Regions from separate parts of the Faecalimonas nexilis genome, predicted to be linked through region 2. Evidence: predicted binding sites of a transcription regulator. Region 2 holds the regulator's gene; each other region holds the start of a gene.
What was found. Region 2 encodes Rex, which represses fermentation and respiration genes when NADH is low (regulators of the CRP and FNR family bind a similar motif). Its sites were predicted from a motif close to ATTGTTAANTANTTAACAAT; they were not measured.
Positions count from the first base shown of each region.

Region 1: a site for Rex is predicted at 1,790-1,809, ahead of AC6I5B_RS11875 (shikimate dehydrogenase). Genes of this name have one in related genera too.
Region 3: a site for Rex is predicted at 1,196-1,215, ahead of AC6I5B_RS12600 (CD0519/CD1768 family membrane protein). Genes of this name have one in related genera too.
Region 4: a site for Rex is predicted at 1,298-1,317, ahead of adhE (bifunctional acetaldehyde-CoA/alcohol dehydrogenase). Genes of this name have one in related genera too.

Region 1 is NZ_AP029189.1:2,324,545-2,327,755, reverse strand. Features, by position in the region: gene AC6I5B_RS11890 (regulatory YrvL family protein) at 1-311, shown strand, start outside; gene AC6I5B_RS11885 (hypothetical protein) at 401-760, shown strand; gene AC6I5B_RS11880 (LysR family transcriptional regulator) at 786-1,670, opposite strand; gene AC6I5B_RS11875 (shikimate dehydrogenase) at 1,854-2,729, shown strand; gene AC6I5B_RS11870 (MFS transporter) at 2,759-3,211, shown strand, end outside.
Region 2 is NZ_AP029189.1:1,868,861-1,872,071, reverse strand. Features, by position in the region: gene AC6I5B_RS09450 (ABC-F family ATP-binding cassette domain-containing protein) at 1-962, opposite strand, end outside; gene AC6I5B_RS09445 (redox-sensing transcriptional repressor Rex) at 1,106-1,756, shown strand; gene AC6I5B_RS09440 (NAD(P)H-hydrate dehydratase) at 1,861-3,211, shown strand, end outside.
Region 3 is NZ_AP029189.1:2,483,597-2,486,807, reverse strand. Features, by position in the region: gene AC6I5B_RS12610 (DUF3810 domain-containing protein) at 1-462, shown strand, start outside; gene AC6I5B_RS12605 (DUF1836 domain-containing protein) at 485-1,102, opposite strand; gene AC6I5B_RS12600 (CD0519/CD1768 family membrane protein) at 1,323-2,495, shown strand; gene AC6I5B_RS12595 (PH domain-containing protein) at 2,561-2,938, shown strand; gene pcrA (DNA helicase PcrA) at 2,935-3,211, shown strand, end outside.
Region 4 is NZ_AP029189.1:2,937,073-2,940,283, reverse strand. Features, by position in the region: gene AC6I5B_RS14745 (DNA topoisomerase III) at 1-1,062, shown strand, start outside; gene adhE (bifunctional acetaldehyde-CoA/alcohol dehydrogenase) at 1,372-3,211, shown strand, end outside.

The DNA.
Region 1 (3,211 bases), 460 kb from region 2:
TTATATTGTTTTTTCTTATTTTTGCAATTGTAGGATTTCCGATGGAAGTGTTTGCACAGGCGTTGCCGAATGCACTGCTGTCATTAGACAGGATTTCTTTTATGAGTGCGAAAGTTTTGTTTGTTTTTTTAGACACTACAGCAACTACGATTGCAATGGTAGTTGTTGATCATTTTATGAAAAGTGTGTCTGCCTCGTTATTATCTATACTTGTGGTCGCATTTTTATTTGCAATCACATCTTTGGATGAGGTTAAGCGAGATTGCGATTGTAAAGATGAGAAGGAAAGATGGGAGGAAAAAGAGTCATGAGAAGTGTTAGGAATCGGAAGTTGTATTGTTGGATTATTATTAGTTGTTTTCGGTAGCATAATGAAAATGAAGGGTTGGAGGTGTATCAAATGAGAAAAAGATCTGTTGTATTAGGTGCCTGTATTTTTGCTGCGTTTTCATTAACAGGATGTAAAGATACGGAAACGCCGAAAGGGAATCCGACATTTAACGCAACTGTTTTGGAAATAGGTGAAAATACGATTTCAGTCGAACCTTTTGAAAATGAAGAGATATCAACAGGTGAAATTACGGTTACAACGGATGTTGTATCAAAGATTGAAGTACCGGAACTTGAAGAGGGAACAGAGGTATGTATCGTATATAATGGAGAAATTTTGGAGACTTATCCGGCTCGGATTAAAACCGTTTTTGCAATTTACCTGTTGGATGAAAATGGCGAAGCAATTATACCAAAGGACAGTGATTAAAGGAAGGAGCGCAAGTTAAAGAATATTAGGTCAGACCGGAATCTTTTTTGATAAATTTGACAAACCGGTTTGTGGCGGGAATCATATATTTGTCTTTCATATGAGCCATGTAGACCGTGTGGATGAGTTCTTCGCCGGCAACCGGAATTTTGGCAATCTTTGCATCGCGTATCGTGTCAACATCGGCAACGAGTGCGATTCCAAAGTCTTCTGCCACAAGTGCTGCGATAGAATATTCGTCTGGACAGTCGATGACAATATCCGGCTGGATCTGGTGCTTACGATATAATTTGTGAGTGTAAAGTCCAAGACCTGAATCACGGTCATATCCGATCACCGGATAATCCTGCAGTACTTGAAAAGGTACTTCTTTTTCATTTGCGAGCGGATGGTTTAACGAGGTGATGAGTAACATCTCCTGATGCAGGATTGGAGTAAACTGTACGGAAGGCTGATCTTCCACATATGCGCCAAAAACAACGTCATACATGTCGTTTTTCAGCCCGCGGATCAGGTCAATTGTATGTGCCTGACTGAAACTGAACGTCACTTGTTTATTTTCCGGAAGATTCAAAAAAGTACGCACCGTGTGCGGAATATAGTGGTTAGCGAGAGGGGATACATAGGCGATGTCGATGTGTCCCCCTTCTTGTGTCAGATGGTACATTTTCTGTTCCGCAGTGCGAACCTCTTCTAAAATGCGGTCAACGTGTTCTAAAAACATCTTACCGTATTTAGTGAGTGTGATGTTTCGTCCGTTTTTTTCAAAAAGAGGAATACCGAGTTCATTTTCTAGCGTATCCATAGAACGACTGAGACTTGGCTGGGAAATATTCAGTTCATTGGCGGCTAAGCGGAAATGTTCCAGCTGGGCAATTTTTTGAAAATATGTTAATTGATTTAATGTCATAGCATGTACTCCTTTCTCTACCTTACAGTATATCACAATTGATAGAAAAAAACTATCAAAAAATAACAAAAGATGTATTGGAAGTATTGATTGAAATCGTATATAATCACAGTAAAGAGGTTGTTTAAAATTTAACAAATGGGCAAAAGAAAAAACAATTCAAATTAAAAGGAGAGAAAAATCATGGCAGAAAGAATTACAGGTCACACAGAATTAATCGGTTTAATGGCTTACCCAATCAGACATTCAAGTTCACCGGCAATGCAGAATGAAGCATTTGCAAAATTAGGATATGACTATGCATACCTTGCATTTGAGGTGGACAACGATACATTAGAAGATGCGATCAAAGGACTTCGTGCATTAAAGATGAGAGGCTCTAACGTATCTATGCCAAACAAAACAGTGGTACATAAATACTTAGACGAGTTGTCACCGGCAGCGAAAATGTGTGGTGCAGTCAATACAATCGTAAATGACAATGGACACCTGACAGGTCACATTACAGATGGTATCGGTTATATGGCAGCATTAAAAGACAACAACATTGATGTTATTGGCAAAAAAATGACAATTGTCGGAGCGGGTGGAGCTGCAACAGCAATTGAAATTCAGGCAGCGCTTGACGGTGTGGCAGAGATGTCTATTTTTAACATCAAAGATAAATTCTGGGCAAATGCAGAAGAGACAGTAAAGAAAATCAATGAAAATACAAACTGTAAAGCGACATTATATGATCTTGCAGATCTTGACAAATTAAAAGAAGAGATTGCAGACAGCTATTTATTTGCAAACGGAACAGGCATGGGTATGAAACCATTAGAAGGTCAGACATACATTCCGGACAAATCGTTCTTAAGACCAGACCTGATCGTAACAGATGTTGTATATGCTCCAAGAGAAACAGCGCTGTTGAAGATGGCAAAAGAAGTCGGATGTAAGACAATGAACGGTCTTGGAATGATGTTATTCCAGGGTTCAGCCGCATTTGAATTGTGGACAGGAGAACCAATGCCGATCGAATATATGAAAGAAATCTTAGATATCAAATACGACTAAAAGAAAAAAGGAGTGCAGAGGAAAAGACGATGAATAAGAAATATTTACCAAGTGCATTGATTTTGTACTTAAACTATTTTATCCATGGTATTGGATGTTCTATATTGAGCCAGCAGGTTGTAAAAGAGATGCTGGCAGATCAGTGGGGAATGAACGATGCGATGAAAGTAACTGCAATCGCAGCCGCATTGGGATTGGGACGTTTGATCTCACTTCCGTTTGCAGGACCGTTATCGGATAAGCTTGGAAGAAGAATTTCGGTATTGATTGGTGTGGCATCTTATGTTATTTTCTTCGTAGGGATTGCTTTTTCACCAAACGTACAGGTTGCATATGTTGCAGCAGTTCTCGGAGGTATCGCAAACTCCTTCTTAGATACAGCTACATATCCGGCAGTTGCAGAGATTATGTACAAGTATACAGGTATTGCGACAATGGGAATTAAGTTATTTATTTCCGTAGCACAGCTTTTAATGCCATTC
Region 2 (3,211 bases):
CAGGATGGCTCTAATGAAAAGTGGAGTTCTTGCGGATCCCCCATCGGCTTTTCAATGACGTCCATTTTTTCAAGCATCTTTTCACGACTTTCTGCACGACGGATTGATTTTTCTCGATTGAAAGAGCGAAGTTTTTCGATTACTGCTTCCTGATGCTTGATTTCCTGCTGTTGATTTAAGTATTCTTTTAATTTTGCTTCACGAATCATCTTTTTCTTTTGTGCATAGTCTGAATAGTTCCCCATGTAAGTCATAATGCTGCCATATTCAATCTCTACCACTTTTGTGACAACACGGTTCAGAAAATAACGGTCATGGGATACGATTAAGACAGCACCGTCATAGTTGAGCAAATAGGTCTCGAGCCATGAGATGGAGTTCATATCCAAATGGTTTGTCGGCTCATCGAGCAATAAAATATCTGGTTTGGTAAGAAGCAGCTTTCCGAGAGACACACGGGTCTTTTGCCCTCCTGAGAGCGTGTCCACCTCTTTTAAAAATTCATCTTCACGAAAGCCAAGTCCTTTTAAGACACCGACCAATTCACTCTGATAGGCGTATCCGTTGGCGTGTTCAAAACGCTCTGTCAGTCGGTGGTATGTCTGAAGCCGGTTTTCTAAATCTTCGCCGTGAAGATGTTTCAATTCCATCTCAATCGTGCGAATCTGTTTTTCCATCTCAATGATATCTGCTTTGGCAGTCTTTAACTCTTCCAGAATTGTGTTTCCGCTTGAAAGCTCCTGATGCTGTGACAGATAACCGATTGTCTTTCCTTTTGTCAGGATAATATCGCCACTGTCTGTATCGAGTTCTTTCATGATCATTTTTAAAATAGTAGACTTTCCGGCACCATTTGGTCCGATCAGTGCCGTTTTTTCGCGATCTTCTATATGAAAAGAACCAGATTTGACAATCACTTGTTCTCCAAATGCTTTTGAAATATTATGACATGCGAGAATCATATATATAACCCCTCCCTTTTTGGTACAATAATTTTATTATAACTAAAATGTAAGAAAATACAACTAAAAGTTTGACTTTGATGCGGTGATTCTATATAATGATTCTTAGAATGGACAGGAAAACAGAGGAAGGTGAAGAAAAAATGGAAGAAAGACAAATCTCCCAGGCAGTTATCAGAAGATTACCCCGCTATTATCGTTACTTAGGTGAGTTATTGGAAAATAGTGTGGAGCGTATTTCTTCTAATGAATTAAGTAAAAGGATGAATGTAACAGCTTCCCAGATCAGACAGGATTTGAATAATTTTGGTGGCTTTGGACAACAAGGTTATGGATATAATGTAAAGTATTTATATACAGAGATTGGAAAGATTTTAGGTCTGGATGTCAATCATAATATGATTATACTCGGAGCAGGTAATTTAGGACAGGCACTTGCCAATTATGCTGCTTTTGAGCGAAGCGGATTTGTCTTAAAAGGAATTTTTGATGTGAACCCAAGACTTGAGGGCGTTACAATTCGAGGTATTGAGATCCGGATGATGGATGAGTTAAGCGACTTTATCAAAGAAAATAATATCGAGATTGCAGTGCTCACTATTCCAAAGACAAAAGCAATTGAAGTTGCAGACATGCTTGTGGAAAGCGGTATCAAAGCTATTTGGAACTTTGCGCATACAGATTTAGAACTTCCGGAGGATGTGATTGTTGAGAATGTACATCTTTCAGAAAGTTTGATGAGACTTTCTTATAATGTCAATCGTTATCATGTGGAGCATACGACGGAAGAATAATTTCCTGCTTTTGCGGGAAATAAGATAAAAGAGACGTGTAGTGGAGGCATGCAGCAGGCAGGTTTCCTTTACACGTTTTTTTCAAGAATAGAAGGTGAACAAAAATGATATATTTGCCAACCGGCGAACAGATGCGAAGAGCGGATCTGTATACAATTGAAGAAATCGGAGTTCCGTCTATGGTTTTGATGGAACGTGCGGCACTGGAAGTGGTAAGATGCATGGAAGAAGAACAACTGGATTTTCGCAAGGTGCTTGTAATCTGTGGGAGCGGCAACAATGGTGGAGATGGATATGCAATTGCCCGCCTGTTACACTTAAAGGGGCATGATGTGACTATTTTTTTTGCCGGGAATTCTCAAAAACGAAGCGAGGAAAATGCACAGCAGGCAAAAATTGCAGCACATTATGAAATTCCGGTGATAACCAATCTGGGTACAGAGGAATATAGTGTAATTATAGATGCACTCTTTGGAACCGGATTGAAACGTGAAGTTACAGGCCATTACAGGGAGGTTCTTTGTTCTGTCAATCAGATGGCCGGCAAGAAGGTGGCGGTTGATCTGCCATCGGGAATTCATGATACGACCGGAGCCCGGATGGGGATTGCTTTTTGTGCAGATCTGACAGTTGCAATTGCCTTTCCAAAGAGAGGTCTGTTTTTACAGGAGGGAAATGTGTGTGCAGGAAAGATTCTCACAGGTGACATCGGCATTTCCTCGGAAACATTCTCAGAAGGAACAGTTACATTTGGCTATGAAAAACAAGACCTATTTCTGGGATTTCCAAAAAGGAAGAAAAATTCACATAAGGGAAGCTATGGAAAAGTGTTGATGATTGCAGGCAGCAAAGGGATGTCAGGAGCTGCTTATTTAAGTGCAAAAGCCGCTTATGCAGTGGGGGCAGGACTTGTGCAGATTTATACACACGAAGAAAACCGTGTGATATTACAACAGCTTTTACCGGAAGTGATTATTACAACATATGACACGTTTGATTCTGAGCAATTAGAAAAATTGATTCAATGGGCAGATTTGATTGGAATTGGATGCGGACTTGGGAAAAGTGACACAGCAGAACGAGTGATGCAATATACGTTGAAACGTGCGCTGGTTCCTTGTGTGGTGGATGCAGATGGTATCAATATCCTGTCAAAACATATGGAATGGATTGAAGAAACGAATGCTCTGATTGTTTTGACACCACATATGAAAGAGATGTCCAGAATGCTGCAGTGCAGTGTAAAAGAACTGATAGAACAGCGAATGGAAAAGCTGCATGCGTTTGTGGAACGATATAAGGTTGTCTGCGTGCTAAAAGATGCGAGAACGCTTGTTGCGAAAGAGCATCAAAATACATATTTGAATTTGTCCGGGAATGCGGCGATGGCAAAGGCAGGCTCCGGAGATGTGCTTGCGGGAGTTATTGTGGGGATTTTGGCACAACAGTGTGAAC
Region 3 (3,211 bases), 610 kb from region 2:
CAGCATCTGACAGGAGTGTATTCACCATTTACAATTGAGGCAAATTATAATGCGGATATGACAGACTATAATATCCCGTTTACGATGTGTCATGAATTGTCTCATCTGAGAGGGTTTATGTCAGAGGATGAGGCGAACTTTATTGCATATTTAAGTTGTATCAAATCGGAGTCAGAAGAGTTCAGATATAGTGGATTTTTGTCAGGATGGCTGTATGTGATAAACGCCCTTTACGGGGAAAATACAGAAAAATATGAGGAACTGTGTGAACGCCTGAATATAAATGCGCTGAAAGATTTACAGGCGAATAATTCATTTTGGGATAAGTACGATGGCATAACAGCAGAAGTGGCTGACAGAGTAAATGACATTTACTTAAAGGCAAACAGACAAATTGACGGCGTAAAAAGCTATGGGAAAGTAGTAGATCTGATGCTTGGATATCAAAGAATTATGCAGTAAAAAAAGTAGAAGTGTGAAGCTTCTACTTTTTTTTCTCATAATAGTTAGGAAATTTTTCAGGAAGAGAATCAATGAGTTTTTCAATAATTTGTTTCTTGACATACACATCGAAACTGAGTGTGCAAATGAAAGAAAACAATTGTAAAAATTCACGATCCTGTTCGTTCTCTTCTGAAAATGTCTCAGAAGAGGAAGCATACATTGCCTTGAGCTCTTCTTTTAAAGTATCAATGCGATCTTTTTCAAATGAACAGACCTCATCGTAAATATGCGTCAGGTTCAGCTTGCTGTCGGTATGGAAGTACCGATCGGTAACCGGTCTCAAAAGCATCTCGATATCTTTGATAGATAAGAAACTTTTAAAATAATAGATAAAAGTAAGAACGAGAAGATGTTCTTTTGTATACTTTTTCTTTTCCGGAGAAGGAAGCAGATTGTTCTTGGCATAATTGTTGATCATTGTCTTAGTAAGAACCTTGTCATCCTCATAGCGCTTGGAAGAAGCCATCTGCTTATCCATAAAAGTGGTAACCTGATCCATATATAAATCGATATTAGGAATATCAATAGATTTTACATAATCAATTCTGGAAATACTTTCCAAAATACTGTTTAATAAATCATTCGTATCAATTGTCATTTTATCACCTCGATAATTGCATTATATAGTAATAGAAACTATATGACAAGTATTTTGAAAAAACTTTTGGCAAAAAAGGAGAAAAAAGGAAGGATTGATATTTTTTTGACAAAACGTATTGTTCCTGTTGACTATAGATAACCTCTATGTTATTATAGGGTTACATCTATAGTAAGGGAGAAAACTATAGAAAAAATAATATAATAAGAGAGGATAAAATATGAGTAAAGCGACAAAAACGAAAAAGGCAGTAAGCCTTGAAGTCTTTATCTTTCTTGCAGTGATTATTGCATTCTTTGGATTGATAGGGGCGAAAATGGGCGGTGTAAACATGATGCAGACGATGATGAACACAGCCTATCAGTTACTTCTTGAAACAGTATTTTATATCATGGCGATTGCGGTTATAGCAGGAGCCGTATCTGGGTTATTTTCAGAATTTGGTTTGATTGCATTAATCAATAAAATAATTTCTCCCCTAATGAAACCAGTGTATGATTTACCTGGAGCAGCTTCAATGGGAGTCTTGACTACGTACTTGTCAGATAACCCGGCAATTTTAGGACTTGCAGAGGACACAAACTTTAAAAAATATTTCAAAAAATATCAATTACCGGCACTGACAAATTTAGGTACAGCATTCGGTATGGGTCTTATTGTTACAACATCAATGATCGGTATTACATCTCCAACAGGTGAGAATCTTGGATTTGCAGCTCTGATCGGTAATATCGGTGCAATTATCGGTAGTGTTGTCAGCGTAAGAATGATGATTTTGTTTACGAAGAAAGAATATGGTACGACAGAATATTGTATTCCGCTTGAAGAAGGAAGTGAAAAAGATGTCTTTGAGCAGAGAGAAGTAAGAGATGGTGGAATTGGAGCGAGAGCATTGGAAGCATTGTTGGACGGTGGTAAGAATGGTGTGGATGTAGGTCTTGCAATTATTCCTGGTGTACTTGCGATTTGTACGGTTGTAATGATGCTTACAAATGGACCTTCCGCAGACGGTGTTTACACAGGTGCTGCTTATGAGGGAGTTGCATTGTTGCCATGGATTGGAGAAAAATTGCAGTTTATCTTATCTCCATTATTTGGATTCTCTTCACCATCAGCAATCTCTGTTCCAATCACAGCATTAGGAGCGGCCGGAGCAGCTGTTGGATTGATACCTAAGATGGTAGCAGACGGTGTAGCACATGCGAATGACGTTGCAGTATTTACAGCAATGTGTATGTGCTGGAGCGGATACTTAAGTACTCATGTTGCGATGATGTCAAGTTTGAAGTGCAGCAAACTTACAGGAAAAGCAATCATCAGCCATACAATCGGTGGTATTGTGGCAGGTATCGCAGCAAACTGGTTATTCCAGTTAGCATCTTTCATAATGTAATTTGAATAATGTTTAAAATGGAATGTGCGAGAGTACATTCCATTTTTGGCAGGAGGGAAGAACGTATGAGCGAAAAAATGAAAATATTTCAAAAGATTCAATATGTGACGGTGGGAATTGCATTTGCATCAATTGTTTTGCCATTGATATTGCTTATATTTATTCCTCTTGTTTTTATGCGGTATACCCTCTATAATGATTACATACTTGTGCAGTGCTATATTTTTGGAACGGAACGGATTCCATATGAGAGCATTACCAATATAAAGAAGACGTGGAATCCATTGTCTTCGGCAGCGTTGTCACTTCGCAGGATTCAGATTGATTACACGGTAAACGGACGGCATGAAATCATGTTGATTTCGCCGATAAAAAGAGATCAATTTTTAAGAGAAGTGGAAAAAAGAATGGCAATTCAGAACATAAAGAAGGAGAGTTTATGAGCATTTACGATACATTGAATAAAGAACAGCGTGAAGCGGTCTATCATACAGAGGGGCCGCTTCTCATCCTCGCGGGAGCAGGTTCAGGAAAGACAAGAGTGCTGACACACCGCATCGCATATTTGATTGATGAAAAGGGAGTCAATCCATGGAATATTTTGGCGATTACATTTACGAACAAAGCGGCAGGTGAGATGCGTGAGCGTGTTGATCAGATTGTCGGATTTGGCTCGGAGAGCATCTGGGTGAGCACGTTTCATTCGACCTGCGTGC
Region 4 (3,211 bases), 1.1 Mb from region 2:
GTGCAGTTGGAGCATATGACAAACGAGGAGCGAAAAATTTATGATCTCGTTGTCCGCAGATTTTTGAGTGTTCTCTATCCGCCGTTTGAGTATGAGCAGACGACATTGCTTGGGAAAGCGGCAGGAGAACGATTTGCTGCGAGAGGAAAAATCGTAAAACATGCGGGCTGGAAAGAAGTCTATGAACTGGGAGACGGAGATGAGACAGATGTGGAAGAACAGTTGTCAGAACAGTCACTTCCGGAAGTGAACAAAGGGGCAGCACTTCCCGTACAACAGGTGCAGATGGCCAGTGGAAAGACAAAGCCGCCGGCAAGATTTAATGAGGCAACATTATTGTCTGCCATGGAAAATCCGGTGAAGTATATGGAATCCCGCGATAAACAGGCGGTTAAAACATTAGGCCAGACCGGAGGGCTTGGAACAGTTGCTACAAGAGCGGACATTATCGACAAGCTATTCCATTCTTATCTGATGGAATTGCGTGGAAAAGAGATTTACATTACGTCGAAGGGGAAACAGCTTTTGGAACTTGTGCCGGAAGATTTGCGGAAACCGGAATTAACAGCAGACTGGGAAATGAAGCTTTCCAATATTGCAAAAGGGAAACTAAGAAAAGAAACCTTCCTTCAGGAGATCAAAGGATATACGGTGGAGATCATCGACGAGATCAAAGGTGGAACCGGAACATTCCGACATGATAACATGACAAATAAAAAGTGTCCGGATTGTGGGAAACCGATGCTCGCGGTAAACGGGAAGAATGCAAGGATGCTTGTATGTCAGGACAGAGAGTGCGGACATAAAGAGGTGGTTGCAAGGATTTCCAATGCAAGATGCCCGCAATGTCATAAGAAGATGGAGATCATCAAAAAAGGGGATGAAGAACAATTTGTATGTAATACTTGCGGTCATAAAGAAAAGATGTCAGCATTTAAGGCGAGACGGGAAAAAGAAGGTGCAGGCGTGAGCAAAAAGGATGTACAGAGGTATTTGAAACAGCAAAAAGAAGAGCCGGTGAATACTGCATTTGCAGATGCATTCGCGAAGTTGAAACTGTAAAAACAGAAATGATTGTTATTATATTAACGATAATGTGCTTTGGGAAGAACGTAAACAGATATTCACAAAGAGAGTCGTAAATAGTTATAATGTGAGAAAAGGTTGAAAAACAAGTATTTGCAAGTCAAAAACCAGAAAAAACTTATTTCTGTACTGTATAAATTGCATAATGAAATAAAAAAAATGGAAAATTCATTGTGTAAAAAGTCGTAAATGAGAAAAAAGGAGACAATATATTGACAAATATTTAACGAGGTAGTATACTAAGCCTCGTAGTAAAGAAATACAACACTTACGGAGGATATTGATATGTCAAAGAAGGAAACGAACGTACCAGGAATTATTGATAACGTAGAAGCTCTTGTAGCAAAAATGGAAGCAATGAGAGAAGCACAGAAAGTATTTGCTACATTTACACAGGAACAAGTAGATAAGATCTTTTTTGAAGCAGCAGTAGCAGCAAATACACAGCGTATCCCATTGGCAAAGATGGCAGTAGAAGAGACTGGTATGGGTATCGTTGAAGATAAAGTAATCAAGAATCATTACGCAGCAGAATATATTTACAATGCATATAAAGATACAAAAACATGTGGAGTTATTGAAGAAGATAAAGCTTATGGAATTAAGAAGATTGCAGAGCCAATCGGTTTGATCGCAGCGGTTATTCCTACAACAAACCCAACTTCGACAGCAATCTTTAAGACATTGATCGCATTAAAGACAAGAAATGCAATCATCATCAGCCCACATCCACGTGCAAAAAATGCGACAATTGCAGCAGCAAAAGTTGTATTGGAAGCAGCTGTAAAAGCTGGAGCACCAGAAGGAATCATCGGATGGATCGACGTACCTTCATTAGAGCTTACAAACGAAGTAATGAAGAGCGCAGACATCATTCTTGCAACAGGTGGTCCTGGAATGGTTAAAGCAGCTTACTCTTCAGGAAAACCGGCGCTTGGTGTTGGTGCAGGTAACACACCGGTTATCATCGATGACACAGCTGATGTTAAAATGGCAGTTAACTCAATCATCCACTCAAAAACATTTGACAATGGTATGATTTGTGCTTCAGAACAGTCTGTAACTGTTTTGGAAAAAGTTTATAAAGAAGTAAAAGATGAATTTGCACTCAGAGGATGTTATTTCCTGAAAAAAGATGAGATTGAAAAAGTTCGTAAGACAATCATCATCAACGGTGCATTAAACGCTAAAATCGTAGGTCAGTCAGCACATACAATCGCAGCACTGGCAGGAGTAAAAGTACCGGAAGAGACAAAGATTCTAATCGGGGAAGTGGAATCTGTTGATATTTCTGAAGAATTTGCTCATGAAAAATTATCTCCGGTACTTGCTATGTACAAAGCAAAAACATTTGATGAAGCAATTGCAAAAGCAGAGCAGCTTGTAGCTGACGGTGGATACGGACATACATCTTCTATCTATGTTCATCCGGCAGAGACAGAGAAGCTTGCAAAACATGCAGCAGCAATGAAAACATGCCGTATCTTAGTAAACACACCTTCTTCTCACGGTGGAATCGGTGATCTTTACAACTTCAAATTAGCACCATCTCTTACATTGGGATGTGGATCATGGGGTGGAAACTCTGTATCTGAAAACGTTGGTGTAAAACACTTAATCAATATCAAAACAGTTGCTGAGAGGAGAGAGAATATGCTTTGGTTTAGAGCACCTGAAAAAGTTTACTTCAAAAAAGGATGTATGCCTGTTGCACTTGATGAATTAGGAACAGTAATGGGTAAAAAGAAAGCATTTATCGTAACTGACAGCTTCTTATATCACAATGGATACGTAAAAGGTATCGAAGAAAAATTAGATGAGATGGGAATCCAGCACACATGCTTCTACGAAGTAGCTCCAGACCCAACACTTGAATGTGCAAAAGCAGGTGCTGAGGCAATGAGAGCATTCGGTCCAGACGTAATCATCGCTCTTGGTGGTGGTTCAGCAATGGATGCCGGAAAGATCATGTGGGTAATGTACGAACATCCAGAAGCAGACTTCATGGATATGGCAATGCGTTTCATGGATATCCGTAAGAGAGTATATACATTCCCTAAGATGGGAGAGAAAGCTTACTTTGTAGCAATCCCTACATCTTCAGGAACAGGTTCTGAGGTAACAC